2 linked regions of the Formosa agariphila KMM 3901 genome follow. The protein of the gene in region 1 interacts with the protein of each later gene in a pairwise test. Links are inferred from orthologs where the notes say so. Each region holds a gene or a part of one and is shown in the gene's direction. Other genes may lie near its edges.

Evidence for each region. The genes of interacting proteins can lie anywhere in the genome.
Region 2: the proteins of leuS (region 1) and ligA interact in binary tests that used the Escherichia coli proteins (3 or more experiments, as listed by UniProt). The link is inferred for Formosa agariphila KMM 3901 from one-to-one orthologs.

Annotation. Positions count from the first base shown.
Region 1 is NZ_HG315671.1:3,807,895-3,816,597, reverse strand. Bases 2,022-5,856 are described here. They hold leuS (leucine--tRNA ligase), read left to right. Parts: upstream 2,022-2,395; coding sequence 2,396-5,656; downstream 5,657-5,856. Other genes in these bases: ald (alanine dehydrogenase), read left to right, coding at 5,824-5,856; BN863_RS16065 (cell division protein FtsX), read right to left, coding at 2,022-2,269. In the rest of the region: BN863_RS16080 (undecaprenyl-diphosphate phosphatase), read right to left, coding at 1-404; BN863_RS16075 (DUF3098 domain-containing protein), read right to left, coding at 404-658; BN863_RS16070 (hypothetical protein), read right to left, coding at 742-1,353; more of BN863_RS16065, read right to left, coding at 1,391-2,021; more of ald, read left to right, coding at 5,857-6,924; BN863_RS16050 (zinc metallopeptidase), read left to right, coding at 7,006-7,701; BN863_RS16045 (superoxide dismutase family protein), read right to left, coding at 7,773-8,393; BN863_RS16040 (Lrp/AsnC ligand binding domain-containing protein), read right to left, coding at 8,493-8,703.
Region 2 is NZ_HG315671.1:2,851,996-2,857,323, reverse strand. Bases 2,434-5,328 are described here. They hold ligA (NAD-dependent DNA ligase LigA), read left to right. Parts: upstream 2,434-2,828; coding sequence 2,829-4,829; downstream 4,830-5,328. Other genes in these bases: BN863_RS11830 (hypothetical protein), read left to right, coding at 4,916-5,328; BN863_RS11840 (LOG family protein), read left to right, coding at 2,434-2,826. Also shown: bifunctional diaminohydroxyphosphoribosylaminopyrimidine deaminase/5-amino-6-(5-phosphoribosylamino)uracil reductase RibD, read right to left, coding at 1-869; BN863_RS11850 (GNAT family N-acetyltransferase), read left to right, coding at 897-1,379; prmC (peptide chain release factor N(5)-glutamine methyltransferase), read left to right, coding at 1,376-2,248; more of BN863_RS11840, read left to right, coding at 2,245-2,433. UniProt on the Escherichia coli protein: DNA ligase that catalyzes the formation of phosphodiester linkages between 5'-phosphoryl and 3'-hydroxyl groups in double-stranded DNA using NAD as a coenzyme and as the energy source for the reaction.

The DNA of each region.
Region 1 (8,703 bases):
TTTGCTTTATCTGCAAGGAAAAGTAGTACAGCTGTTACAATAAGCATAGCACCTACTAATAGTAAGTTGCCTCCAAAAAGTGATTCTAATTGTTCTTCAAAAAACAATCCTACAATTACTGCAGGAATCATTGAAAGCGCTATTTTAGAAATGAATTGTAAATCTTCATTCCATTCAAATTTTAAAGCCCCTTTTATAAGGTCTAAAATATCTTTTCTAAAAATAACCATGGTACTTAATGCTGTTGCAAAGTGAAGTACTACGGTAAATAATAAACTTTCTTCTGGTACAGAATGGTCTCCTAAAATAGCTTTTCCTATTTCTAAATGCCCACTTGACGATACTGGTAAAAATTCGGTAAGACCTTGAATAACTCCAAGGATAATTGCATCAATAGTTTCCATTATTTTTTATTCGGATTTAAAAGTATAGCATAAATCTGAATTCCAAATCCTATTAAAACTAAGGTTGGAGCCAATCGAATTCTTCTGAAACTAAAAATATCTGGACTAAATACATTCGGGTCGTTGCTACCGCCACCAGACATTAATATAAAACCTAACGCAATTACGCCAAGTCCGATAAGCATAAACTTATAATTTTTTTTTCCGAAGATAAACTCCCCTTTACTTAGGTCTTTATTTTTTTGTTCTCCCATGTTTATTTTAATAATGCATTAGCTTTGAAAGCACTGCAAATTAACGGTTTTATTTAAAAAGAATCCTTAAAGCTTACTTAAAATTACTCTAAGTCTATCGAGTCTATAATCTCGTGCAGCACTGCTTTTTCTTCTTCGTTGGTGTACGATAATATAAACGATAAGCTGAAACCATAACGCACGATGCTGTAAAATTCTTGGTTCACTGGATAGCCACCAAAAGTTGCTTTAGCACGCATTACATCAAAAGTTTTACCTCCTAATGTTTTAGTGTCAAAGTCTTCTTCAAATTCAAAACCAGCAGGCGTTTCTTTTAGTAACTCTTTAGAATTAAATAAATAATCGCGACCACGAGTAATTTTAGGGTTTCCACCTACATTTTCTGCAATCACACTTAAAGACGCATTGTAGCCTTGAGGTTCTTTTACCGGATATTTAAAAAGTGAAAATAAATAGGCCGTATTAATTTGTGAAGCCTTTAAAATAGACCCCATTTTGGTGTTTTCGCGTGCTAAATACTTTTCACCTTTATCGGTAATCGCTTTAATGTCGTGTTTAGATTGCTGATACCATGCTTCAGGATAATTAAAAGTCAATCCAAAATAAGCATTAGTATATGTGTTGTCTTTTGTATCACCAAAATCAAAATCTTCAGGTAAGTTTTTAACCTCTTTTTTACAGCTAATTACGAACAAAAAAAGCAGTGATAAGCAAATAGATTTTATCATAATATTAATAGTATAATTGGTCGGTTTTTAAATTTAGGAAGCGTTGCGTGGCAATAAATGTACTAATCCAGGTGATTAATATTCCTAAAATAAAGATGGTTACAAATAGGCCTCCAACTAAAATCGGATTGTTTAATAATTGTAAATCCGGGAATGTTTCATTTAAATAATAGAATACAATAGCCATTCCAATTAAAGCTATAATAGCACCAATAATACCTAATTTTACACTTTTCCAAACAAAAGGTCTTCTAATAAAGTGCTTGGTTGCGCCTACCATTTGCATGGTTTTTATCGTGAATCGTTTAGAATATACAGAAAGTCGGATTGAGCTATTTATAAGTAGCACGGCTATTAATGTAAATATACCGCTAATAACTAAAATCCAGAAGCTAATGCGCTTTACGTTTTCGTTCATGAGGTTTACCAAATCGTTGTCGTAACGCACTTCTTCCACAAACGTTTTTGCTAGAGCTTCGTCAGATATGGTTTTTAAATGTTCAGACGTTACAAAGTCTGCTTTTAAATGCACATCGATAGAATTTTGAAGCGGATTAAAACCTAAGAAATTCATGAAATCTTCACCGTTTTCAGCCTTCATAAATTCGGCTGCCTGTTCCTTAGAAACATACTCGGTTGTCTTTACGTATTCGGCCATCGATAAGCTTTTTTCAAGTTGTTTGGTTTCAACTTCTTTTGCCGAATCTTTTAAATAGATAGTAACCACCACTTGTTCTTTAAAATGGTCGGCAACTTTCTTGGTGTTAAGCACGAGCATGCCTAGTAAACCAAGTAAGAATAATACTAAAGCAATACTCAAGACCACAGAGAAATAAGACGATATTAATCGGCGTTTTTGATAACTTTCAAAAGATGAGCTCATATAAGGCGTAAATTTGTTTGTAAAAATATAAAAGAAATCTATTTCCTTTAGGATAACAACGTTTAAACTTTCAACATTGTTATAATAACCTTAAATTTGCGCCTTTATTAAGCGGAATACGACAATATGCAATACCATTTTAACGACATAGAAGCCAAGTGGCAAAAATATTGGGCAGAACACAAAACGTTCGAGGCCAAAAATCAATCTGAAAAACCTAAATACTACATCCTCGATATGTTTCCTTATCCGTCTGGAGCAGGATTACACGTTGGGCATCCGTTAGGGTATATTGCTTCAGATATTTATGCACGTTACAAGCGCCATAAAGGATTTAATGTGTTGCATCCGCAAGGATACGATAGTTTTGGTTTGCCGGCAGAACAATATGCAATTCAAACGGGTCAGCATCCTGCTATTACTACCGAAACAAATATCGCCACCTACCGTCGTCAATTAGACCAAATCGGATTTTCTTTCGACTGGTCTCGTGAAGTACGTACTTCGAATCCGGAATATTACAAATGGACACAATGGATTTTTGTGCAATTGTTCAATTCTTGGTTTAATAACGATACCGCTAAAGCTGAAGATATTTCAACTTTAGAAGCCGTGTTTTCTAAAGAAGGAAACGCTTCTGTAAATGCGGTTTGCGACGATAATATCGTACCATTTACTGCTGAGGAATGGAACGGGTTTTCTTCAGAACAAAAACAAGCCGTTTTATTACAGTACCGTTTAACGTATTTGGCTGAAACCGAAGTAAACTGGTGTCCAGAATTAGGAACTGTTTTAGCAAACGACGAGATTGTTAACGGTGTATCCGAACGCGGTGGATATCCTGTAATTAGAAAAAAAATGACACAATGGAGTATGCGTATTTCTGCTTATGCAGAGCGTTTGCTTCAGGGCTTAAATGATATTGACTGGACCGATTCGTTGAAAGAAAGTCAGCGTAACTGGATTGGAAAATCTGTTGGTGCTAGTGTAACGTTCCCCATCCTATCCTTCCCCAAAGGGGAAGAGACTGCAGGTTCTGATAAGCGTGCTGGGTATATGACAGGTGGTAATAATTCTCATTTACTTCTTGAACGTGCAAAAGAAATGCGAGCAAATCCAACACAAGCTGAGGCTGCTTTATGGGAGAGTTTGAGAGGAAAAAAAATAGAACATAAATTCAGACAACAACATTTAATAGAAGATTTTATTGTTGATTTTGTTTGTCTTGATAAAAGATTAATTATTGAAGTTGATGGAGAAATTCATAATTCTCAATTAGAAGCTGATACCGAAAGAACTTTGGTTTTAGAATCTAAAGGATTTAAGGTGTTGCGATTTAAAAACGAAGAAGTTTTAGGTAATATTGAGAGTGTTTTAGAGGTTGTTAGTAAAGAATTAGCACAAAGAGCATCCGTTAAGAGTGAGCAAGCTACCCCTTCGGGGGCTGGGGGGATTGAAGTATTTACTACTCGTCCTGATACGATTTTCGGAGTAAGTTTCATGACATTGGCTCCGGAACACGAATTAGTATCGAAAATTACTACTGATGCTCAAAAAGCAGACGTTGAGGCATATATAGAAAAAACGGCAAAACGTAGTGAACGTGAGCGTATGGCCGATGTAAAAACCATTTCTGGTGTGTTTACAGGAGCCTATGCCGAGCATCCGTTTACCAAAGAACCTATTGCAATTTGGATTGGAGATTACGTATTGGCAAGCTACGGAACAGGAGCTGTTATGGCGGTGCCTTGTGGTGACCAACGTGATTACGATTTTGCAAAACATTTTGATATTGCTATTCCAAATATTTTTGAAGGTGTAGATGTTTCTGAAGAAGCGTTCGCTGAAAAAGGAAATACTAAACTTACAAATAGCGATTTCTTAAACGGTTTGTCTTATAAAGAAGCGACTTCAAAAGCCATTGAAGCCTTGGAAGCAATCGGACAAGGTGAAGGAAAAACAAATTACCGTTTACGCGATGCCGTATTTAGTCGTCAGCGGTATTGGGGAGAACCATTTCCGGTGTATTACGTAAATGGAAAACCACAAATGATTGCAACCGAACATTTACCAATTCGTTTGCCAGAAGTAGAAAAATATTTACCAACCGAAACCGGAGAGCCACCTTTAGGTCGTGCCGATGTTTGGGCTTGGTGTACAGAAACACATACCGTTGTTAGCAACGAAAAGATAAACCATACCACTGTATTTCCATTAGAATTAAATACCATGCCAGGTTGGGCGGGAAGCTCTTGGTATTTCTTCCGTTATATGGAAGAGGCTTCAAAACGAGGCGATGTCTTTGCTAGCGAAGATGCGCTAAACTATTGGGAAAGTGTCGATTTATATATTGGTGGTAGTGAACATGCAACAGGTCATTTATTATACTCTCGTTTTTGGGTGAAATTCTTAAAAGACCGCGGATTTGTAAACATTGAAGAACCTTTTAAAAAGCTGATTAACCAAGGGATGATTTTGGGAACTAGTGCTTTTGTGTATCGTGAAGAAGGAACAAATACTTATCTTTCTCATGGTTTGATTGAAGGTAAAAAGGTGACGCCTATTCACGTAAAAGTTCAGTATGTAAACGCTTCAGATGAATTAGATATTGAAGGATTAAAAACTGATGGTGAGTTTGGAGAAGATTTTAAAGATGCAGAATTTGTATTAGAGGATGGTATATTTAAAGTAGGTCGTGAGGTCGAAAAAATGTCAAAATCGAAGTACAACGTCGTTAATCCAGACCAGATTTGTGCAGAATATGGTGCAGACAGTTTGCGTTTATACGAAATGTTCTTAGGACCATTAGAGCAGGCAAAACCGTGGAATACTGCAGGAATTACAGGAGTACATGGTTTCCTTAAAAAGTTGTGGAAATTATATGTTGGTGAAGACGCTGTAAATGTTACAGATGCAGAACCAACGAAAGACAATTTAAAAACGCTTCATAAAACCATTAAAAAGGTCCAAGAAGATATTGAGAATTTCTCTTTCAATACTTCGGTATCTACCTTTATGATTGCTGTAAACGAATTCAACGCACAAAAATGTGTGAGTAAAGCGGTGTTAGAACCGTTCTTAGTTTTGTTATCGCCTTATGCACCGCATATTGCAGAAGAATTATGGAGCAAGTTAGGGAATTCAGAATCTATTTCTGAAGCACCGTTCCCAGAATTTGACGGGAGTCATTTAGTAGAAAGCAGTAAAGTGTATCCAATTTCTTTCAACGGAAAAACACGTTTTACTTTAGAGTTATCTCTAGACTTAAAAAAGGATGAAATCGAGGAGATAGTTATGGCTCACGAAAAAACGCAAGAGCAATTACAAGGACGCACACCTAAAAAGGTAATTGTTGTGCCAGGAAAGATTATTAACATTGTAGGATAAAAACAGTTGTAAAATTGTGAAAGTGCTATAGAAATCGAATTAAATTCTTATAGCCTATATTTTTTAAGGGGTTAGCGTGGTAAAAGTGTAATTTTTGCTATCTGACCCCTATTTTTTTACGGGGTGTAGTTAAAAAATACGAAATTTGACTGATAAAATATATTATCATGAAAATAGGTATTCCAAAAGAAATTAAGAATAATGAAAATCGTGTTGGTATGACGCCAGCCGGAGTTTACGAATTGGTTAATCTAGGGCACACGGTTTATGTGCAATCTACAGCAGGGGAAGGCAGTGGGTTTTTTGATGACATCTATCAAGAGGTTGGTGCTGTTATTTTGGAGACCATTCAAGAGGTTTACAAATCCAGCGATATGATTGTAAAAGTAAAGGAACCCATAGAGGAAGAATATGCTTTAATTCAGCCGCAACAGATTGTGTTTACTTATTTTCATTTTGCATCTAGCGAAGCATTAACCTTGGCGATGTTAAAAAGTAATGCGGTTTGTATTGCCTACGAAACCGTAGAGGATGCAGATGGAACCTTACCTTTATTAACACCAATGTCTGAGGTTGCTGGTAGAATGGCCATACAGCAAGGTGCAAAATATTTAGAAAAACCTATTAAAGGTAGAGGGATTCTTTTAGGTGGAGTTCCGGGAGTATCGCCAGGAAAAGTATTGATTTTAGGGGCAGGTGTTGTTGGAGTACAGGCAGCAAAAATGGCTGCAGGTTTAGGGGCGCATGTTACCATTATGGATGTGAATATGAAACGCTTACGCTATGTGAATGATATTATGCCTAGCCACGTTGTTACAGAATATTCTAGTGTTTATAATATTAGAAAACACATTCAAACACACGATTTAATTATTGGAGGTGTCTTATTAAAAGGAGGGAAAGCTCCAAAATTAATCACCCGAGATATGCTAAAATTAATGCGTCCGGGAACGGTATTGGTAGATGTAGCCGTAGATCAAGGTGGCTGTATAGAGACTACTAAAGCCACTACGCATGAAGACCCTACGTTTATTATTGATGATATTGTACACTATTGTGTTGCTAATATGCCAGGTGCAGTACCTTATACATCTACTTTAGCGTTAACAAATGTTACTTTGCCATATGTTTTAAAACTAGCAAACAAAGGTTGGGCCGAGGCTTGTGCTGAGGATACAGCGCTTCAAAAAGGATTAAACATTGTTGGTGGAGAGATTGTTTATAACGAAATAAACGATGCTTTTGACTGGGGAGTGAAACAGGTTTAATAGCTGACAAAATTTCTTAATATGTATTTGGCGCATTATTTGATATAATATATTAAATTTAACTTTTTAAAAATTAAGAAGATGTTCAATTATTATATACTTATTGGTGCCATTGCCTTAGTGAGCTGGTTGGTTAGTAACAAGCTTAAGTCTAAATTTAAGACCTATTCTAAAGTACATTTGCGTAATGGCATGACGGGGAAAGAAATTGCAGAAAAAATGTTAGCCGATAATGGTATTCGCGATGTAAAGGTGATATCAACTCCAGGACAATTAACAGATCATTACGATCCGAGAAACAAAACAGTCAATTTAAGTGAGTCTGTGTATTCACATGCTAATGCAGCGGCTGCGGCAGTTGCAGCACACGAATGTGGTCATGCGGTTCAGCATGCTCAAGCCTATAGTTGGTTAACGTTGCGTTCTCAGTTAGTTCCTGCTGTTAACGTGTCGTCTAAGATGTCGCAATGGTTAGTTATTGGTGGTTTAATGCTTGGTGCAGCTGCTGGAGCAGGTTTAGGATTTTGGGTGTCTGTTGTAGGTTTGCTTATGATGGGTATGGCTACAATTTTTAGTTTTGTTACTTTACCTGTAGAATACGATGCTAGTAATCGTGCTTTGGCTTGGTTGAAAAATAAAAACATGTTAGCACCTAACGAATATGCTGGTGCAGAAGATGCTTTAAACTGGGCAGCAAGAACGTATTTGGTAGCGGCAATTGGAGCTTTAGCTTCGTTATTATATTGGGCTATGCAAATTCTAGGCGGTCGCGATTAAATAGAATATATACCATATAAAAAAGGTCGAATTTTTAAAATTCGACCTTTTTTTTGTGTAATTTTAGTTTGTTATTTTTCAATTTCTAAACCACCACAAGCAATACGTTTTCCAGCGTTACCAGTTGGTTGTGTCTTAAAATCGTCTTTACCTTGGTGTATTATAAGTCCTCTACCAGAAATAGTTCTAGTGCTGTCTTCGCAATCTAAACACCATTCGTCTGTTTTAAAAGTTACGGTGGCGTTACCGTTTTCATCACTAGTGAAATTTCCTATATCTCCACGGTGATACCCTTCAGAGTCTCCCCATTTTCCATGTTTAGAATCGGTAGGATTCCAGTGTCCTCCAGTAGATTTTGCATCATGCGAAGAACAATCGGCTGTTTCGTGCAAATGAATCGCGTGTTCGGTATTTGGTTTTAATCCTTCAAGTTCTCCAAGCATATTTACAGTGTCATCGACCTCGGTAAAAATAATTGTTCCAGAGACTTTGCTGTCGCTTTTGGCTTCTAAAACCACTTTAATTTGTGATGTGTTTGCCATATCTGTACTGTCTGTGTTGTTTTCTATGACACTTTCTATGTTAGGCGTGTGTGTAGGGTCGGACATTGGAGTGTTCTGCTTTTTTTTATCATCGCAAGATGTTAGTCCTACAGTGCATATGGCAATCAATGCTATTTTGTAAATGTTCATAATGTTGATTTTTAATTGTTTACGGTGAAATTAAAAAATCATAAGCATCTAGATTGATTGCATTACATATATAATTAACTCAAATCATAAGCAGTTTCGTTATATTGGAATTTGTCTGTCAATTTGTTGTTGTAGTGAAATGAAGGTTTCAGTTCTTGAAACACCTTCAATAGATTGAATGTCTTTATTAAGCAATTGCATTAAATGCTCGTTATCTCGACATAATATTTTTATAAAAATACTCCAGTTTCCAGTTGTGTAATGACACTCTATGACTTCTGGTATTTTTCTTAAGTGTTTTACGGCTTCA
Region 2 (5,328 bases), 960 kb from region 1 along the record:
TTTTCATTTATAAAGGTTTGAAGGGTTTTGCTTCCGCCTTCAATAATTACAGACGTTACTTCGTGTTCGTGTAAACGTTCACAGATTTGAGTTGCTAAAGGTAATGAGGTGTTTAATCCAGCTTCAGTTAACCGTATGGTTTTTGCAGTAGTATTAAAAACAGCAACGTCTTCTGGCAGATTGTTATGTGTGTCAATTACAATGCGTGTAGGTTGTAATCCTGCCCAATCACGAACGGTTAAACTCGGATTGTCTTGTAACACGGTATTGCCTCCAACTAGAATGGCTTGTTCTTCGGCGCGCCATTTATGAACCAATTGTCTCGAATAAGTGTTGGTTATCCATACCGGTTTCTGTTCGTCTTTTGATTTTGGAGCTATAAAGCCATCGGCAGATTCTGCCCATTTTAAGATGATATACGGTCGCTTTTTATTATGAAATGTAAAGAATCGTTTGTGATGATTTTTACATTCAGCTTCTAAAACTCCAACAGTAACATCGCAACCTGCACTTTTTAATTTTTTAATCCCTTGTCCTGCAACTAATGAATTATCGTCTATAGTACCGATAACAACTTTAGGGATGTTATACTTTATAATAAGGTCGCTACATGGTGGCGTTTTACCAAAATGAGAACATGGTTCTAAGGTAACGTATAAAGTAGCTTGTTTTAAAAGTGATTTATCTGTAACCGATTGAATGGCATTTACTTCGGCATGAGGTCCGCCATAAGGGCTTGTAAATCCTTCACCAATTATAGAGTTGTTAAGTACGATTACACAGCCTACCATAGGGTTTGGTCGTGTAGTTCCAAGGCCGTTTTTGGCAATTTCTATACAGCGATTTATGTATTTTTCATGTATCTTCACGGCACAAAAATAAGATTAAAATTGGGTATGAGCCATTTCGAGATCAGAGAAATTCAAACTAAAGATAATCAGCAAGTCGCAGAGGTGATTCGAACCGTTTTAATCGGAGCTGGTGCGCCAAAAGTTGGTACAGCTTACGAGGATAAAGCTCTAGAAGATATGTTTGAGGCTTATAATAAGCCAAAATCGACTTATTTTGTGCTTGTTGAACATAATCGTGTTATTGGAGGTGCAGGAATTGGTCCGGTAGATGATGCTTTAGAGGTCTGTGAATTACAAAAAATGTATTTTTTAGATGAAGCCCGAGGGCGTGGTTTAGGAAAAACAATGATGGATACGTGTTTGCAAAAAGCCAAAGACTTCGGTTATACACGTTGCTATCTAGAAACGTTACCGTTTATGACATCGGCAAAGCATTTGTATGAGAAAGTTGGTTTCGAATATTTAGATGGCCCAATGGGAGAAACAGGACATTATTCTTGTAATGTTTGGATGATTAAAGAATTATGAGATTAAAAGCAATAAAACAGACATTCCATGAGGCGTTAGATGCTGAATATGGTAAAGAGGAGGTTAATCATTTCTTTTTTATGATATGCGAGTATTATTTCAATTTTAAACGCATTACTCTGGCTATGGAACCTGATTATAGTATTACTGAAACAGAAGCTAAACCTGTATTTGATGCTTTAGAGTCTTTAAAAAAGCATGAGCCTATTCAGTATGTGTTGAAGTCTACAGAATTTTTTGGATTAGAATTTCAGGTGAATAATGCAGTATTAATCCCGAGGCCAGAAACCGAGGAATTAGTGGCGTGGATTATTGAATCGGATTTAGATAAAATTAAAAAACCTTTACGAATTTTAGATATTGGAACGGGGAGTGGTTGCATTGCCATTTCTTTAGCAAAACATTTTGAAAATGCCGAAGTGTATGCAGTCGATGTCAGTGAAGAAGCTATTGCAGTGGCTACACAAAATGCTGAACATAATAATGTGGAAGTGCATTTTATTCATGCCGATATTTTATCTGTAGACACATATAAGAATGCTAATTTTAAATTGCCTTTTGATGTTATTGTTTCTAATCCGCCGTACGTTCGCGAATTAGAAAAACTTCAAATGAAGTCTAATGTCCTAAATCACGAGCCACATTTGGCATTGTTTGTAGAAGACCATGATCCGCTTAAATTCTATAAAGCGATTACGAGGCTGGCTAAAAAGCATTTGGTAAACGACGGTTTGTTGTTTTTCGAAATAAATGAATTTTTAGGTAATGAAATGATTGATTTGTTGCAAGAACATACATTTATGCATGTAGAATTGCGACAAGATATGTTTAAAAGAAATAGAATGATTAAAGGAATAAATAAACTATGAAATCTATAGCTGTGTTTTGTGGATCGAGTACAGGTACCGATTCAAAAATTATATCTGAAGCGTATCAACTTGGTAAAACTTTAGGAGAACAACATATAAAATTAGTCTACGGAGCTGCAAAAATTGGTATTATGGGCGAAGTAGCTCGCGGGGTTATCGATTATAATGGCAATGTTTTGGGTATAATTCCAGGGTTTCTGGAAACTAAGGAAATTGTACATCCAAAATTATCAGAACTTATTGTTACCGATAATATGCACGAGCGTAAGGTAATTATGTACGAAAAATCGGATGGATTTATGGTGCTTCCTGGTGGATTCGGAACCATGGATGAATTTTTCGAAATTACAACTTGGGGACAATTAGGACTTCATGTAAAACCTATTGGGATTTTAAATGTCAACGGATTTTTCGATCATTTACTAGCGCAATGTAAAACCATGGTAGAACGAGGTTTTTTAAAACAAGAAAATTTAGAAGCTGTGGTGGTAGATGATACTATAGATGGTTTATTAGAAAAAATGAATAATTACAAACCATTGCCTGCTCCAAAATGGTTAAATAAAGAGAGATTGTAAGTATGACAATTGAAGCACAAATTCAGCAATTAAGAGACGAATTAAACGATTATAATTATAAATATTACGTTTTAGATCAAAGTGATATTAGTGATTTTGAGTTCGATATGAAACTAAAATCGCTTCAAGATTTAGAGGCTAAACATCCGGAATTTCATGATGAAAATTCGCCTACAAATCGAGTTGGCGGTACAATTACTAAAAATTTTAATACTGTAGTTCACGATCACCGTATGTATTCTTTAGATAACTCATATTCTAAAGACGATTTACTAGCTTGGGAGCAGCGTATTAAAAAAATGGTAGATGGCGAGGTGTTTTATACGTGTGAATTAAAATACGATGGTGCTTCAATAAGTTTGACTTACGAAAATGGTGTCCTTACCAAAGCTGTTACGCGTGGTGATGGTGTACAAGGCGATGAAGTTACAGCAAATATAAAAACCATTAAGTCGGTGCCTTTAACGTTAAAAGGTGATTTTCCTGAGAAATTCGATATTCGTGGAGAAATCGTATTACCGTTTGATGGGTTTAATAAAATGAACGAAGATCGCATTGAGATTGGTGAAGAGCCTTATCGAAATCCGAGAAATACTGCGTCTGGAAGTTTAAAATTACAAGATAGTAGTGAAGTTGCTAAACGTCCTTTAGAATGCTTGTTATATACAATAATTGGACGGAATTTAAATATTCAGTCGCAAATTGAAGGCTTACAAAAAGCACGAGATTGGGGATTTAAAGTCCCTCAGGCTGCTAAATTAGTGAATTCCATAGACGACGTTTTGGAGTTTATCGCCTATTGGGATGTTCATAGACACGATTTACCTTACGAAACCGATGGTGTTGTTATAAAAGTGAATAGTTTTCAGCATCAAGACGAGTTGGGGTATACGGCAAAAGCGCCTCGTTGGGCCATGGCTTACAAATTTAAAGCCGAGCAAGTGTCTACCCGATTGAATGAAATTTCGTATCAAGTTGGGCGCACGGGAGCAATAACTCCAGTAGCAAATCTAGAACCTGTAGAATTGGCGGGAACCACGGTTAAACGTGCGTCTTTGCATAATGCAGACCAAATAGCTAAGCTTGATATTCGTGAAGGCGATGAAGTGTTTGTTGAAAAAGGTGGCGAAATTATTCCTAAAATTATTGCAGTAGATTTAACTCAACGTCCAGCAGACTCTAAACCTACTGAATATATTAAGCATTGTCCAGAATGTGATACAGAACTAGTAAGACAAGAAGGCGAGGCACAGCATTATTGTCCGAATTATAACGGGTGTAAACCGCAAATAATTGGTCGTATTCAGCATTTTATTTCTAGAAAAGCGATGGATATCGATGGATTGGGAGGAGAAACAGTTGCATTATTAGTAAACGAAGGGTTAATAGATAATTATTCAGATTTATATGAATTAACTAAAGATGTTGTACTTCCGCTGGAGCGAATGGCAGAAAAAAGTGCAGTTAATTTAATTAATGGAATCGAGCAATCTAAACAAGTGCCATTTGAACGCGTATTATATGCGTTGGGAATTCGTTATGTAGGTGAAACTGTTGCTAAAAAACTAGTTAAGCATTTTAAATATGTAGATGCAATTGCAGAAGCTACAGAGGAGACTTTAGTTAATGTAGATGAAATTGGTGTGAAGATTGCGAAAAGTGTTGTTGCCTTTTTTCAGTCAGAACAAAATAAAGCAATTGTTAATCGCTTAAAAGGGTATGGCGTGTCTTTAGAGATTTCAGAAGAAGCCTTAGCCAATCAATCAGATATACTGGTTGGAAAAGTATTTGTAGTCTCTGGTGTGTTTACAACAGTTTCTAGAGACGAGCTTAAAAAAATGATTGAAGATAACGGCGGAAAAGTTGGAAGTTCAATTTCTTCAAAAACAAGTTTTGTGGTTGCTGGAGATAAAATGGGACCAAGTAAACGTACAAAAGCAGAACAATTAGGTATTGAAATTTTGTCGGAAACCGATTTCTTAATGATGTTAAATAGTAAATAAGGAAATAACGTGTTCTGTGCTTTTTTATGTTTGTATCTAAAAATGAGTAATTAATATTTATATTTGTTAGGTTTAAGGATAAATTTATGCACAAATCAAAAATTATATTGTGGTTTATACTTTTGCTTAGTGTGATTTATGTCTTCTTAGAACTGTTAGACTTGCCAGTCTATTCAGAGTATGTAAAAGCTTTAATTGTTCCTGCTTTATGTGTTTCCTTTTTTACAGGATATATCATGCGACTGCCGTATTTCATGATTTTTTTGGCGTTATTCTCATTAGCAGACCTTTTAACTTTCTTTAGAAATGTATTACCTGATTATTATGAGTATTATTTAGGTAATGTTTTATATCTCTCAGCATATATAGTACTTCTTTATGGAATTTTAAAGCGCTTAAATTTTGTAGAAATTTGGTCCGATTTTAAACTTACAATTTCGGTGTTAGTTGTGCTTAACTTATATGTAATTCGCGTGATGTATTCTATAGTTGGAGGAGA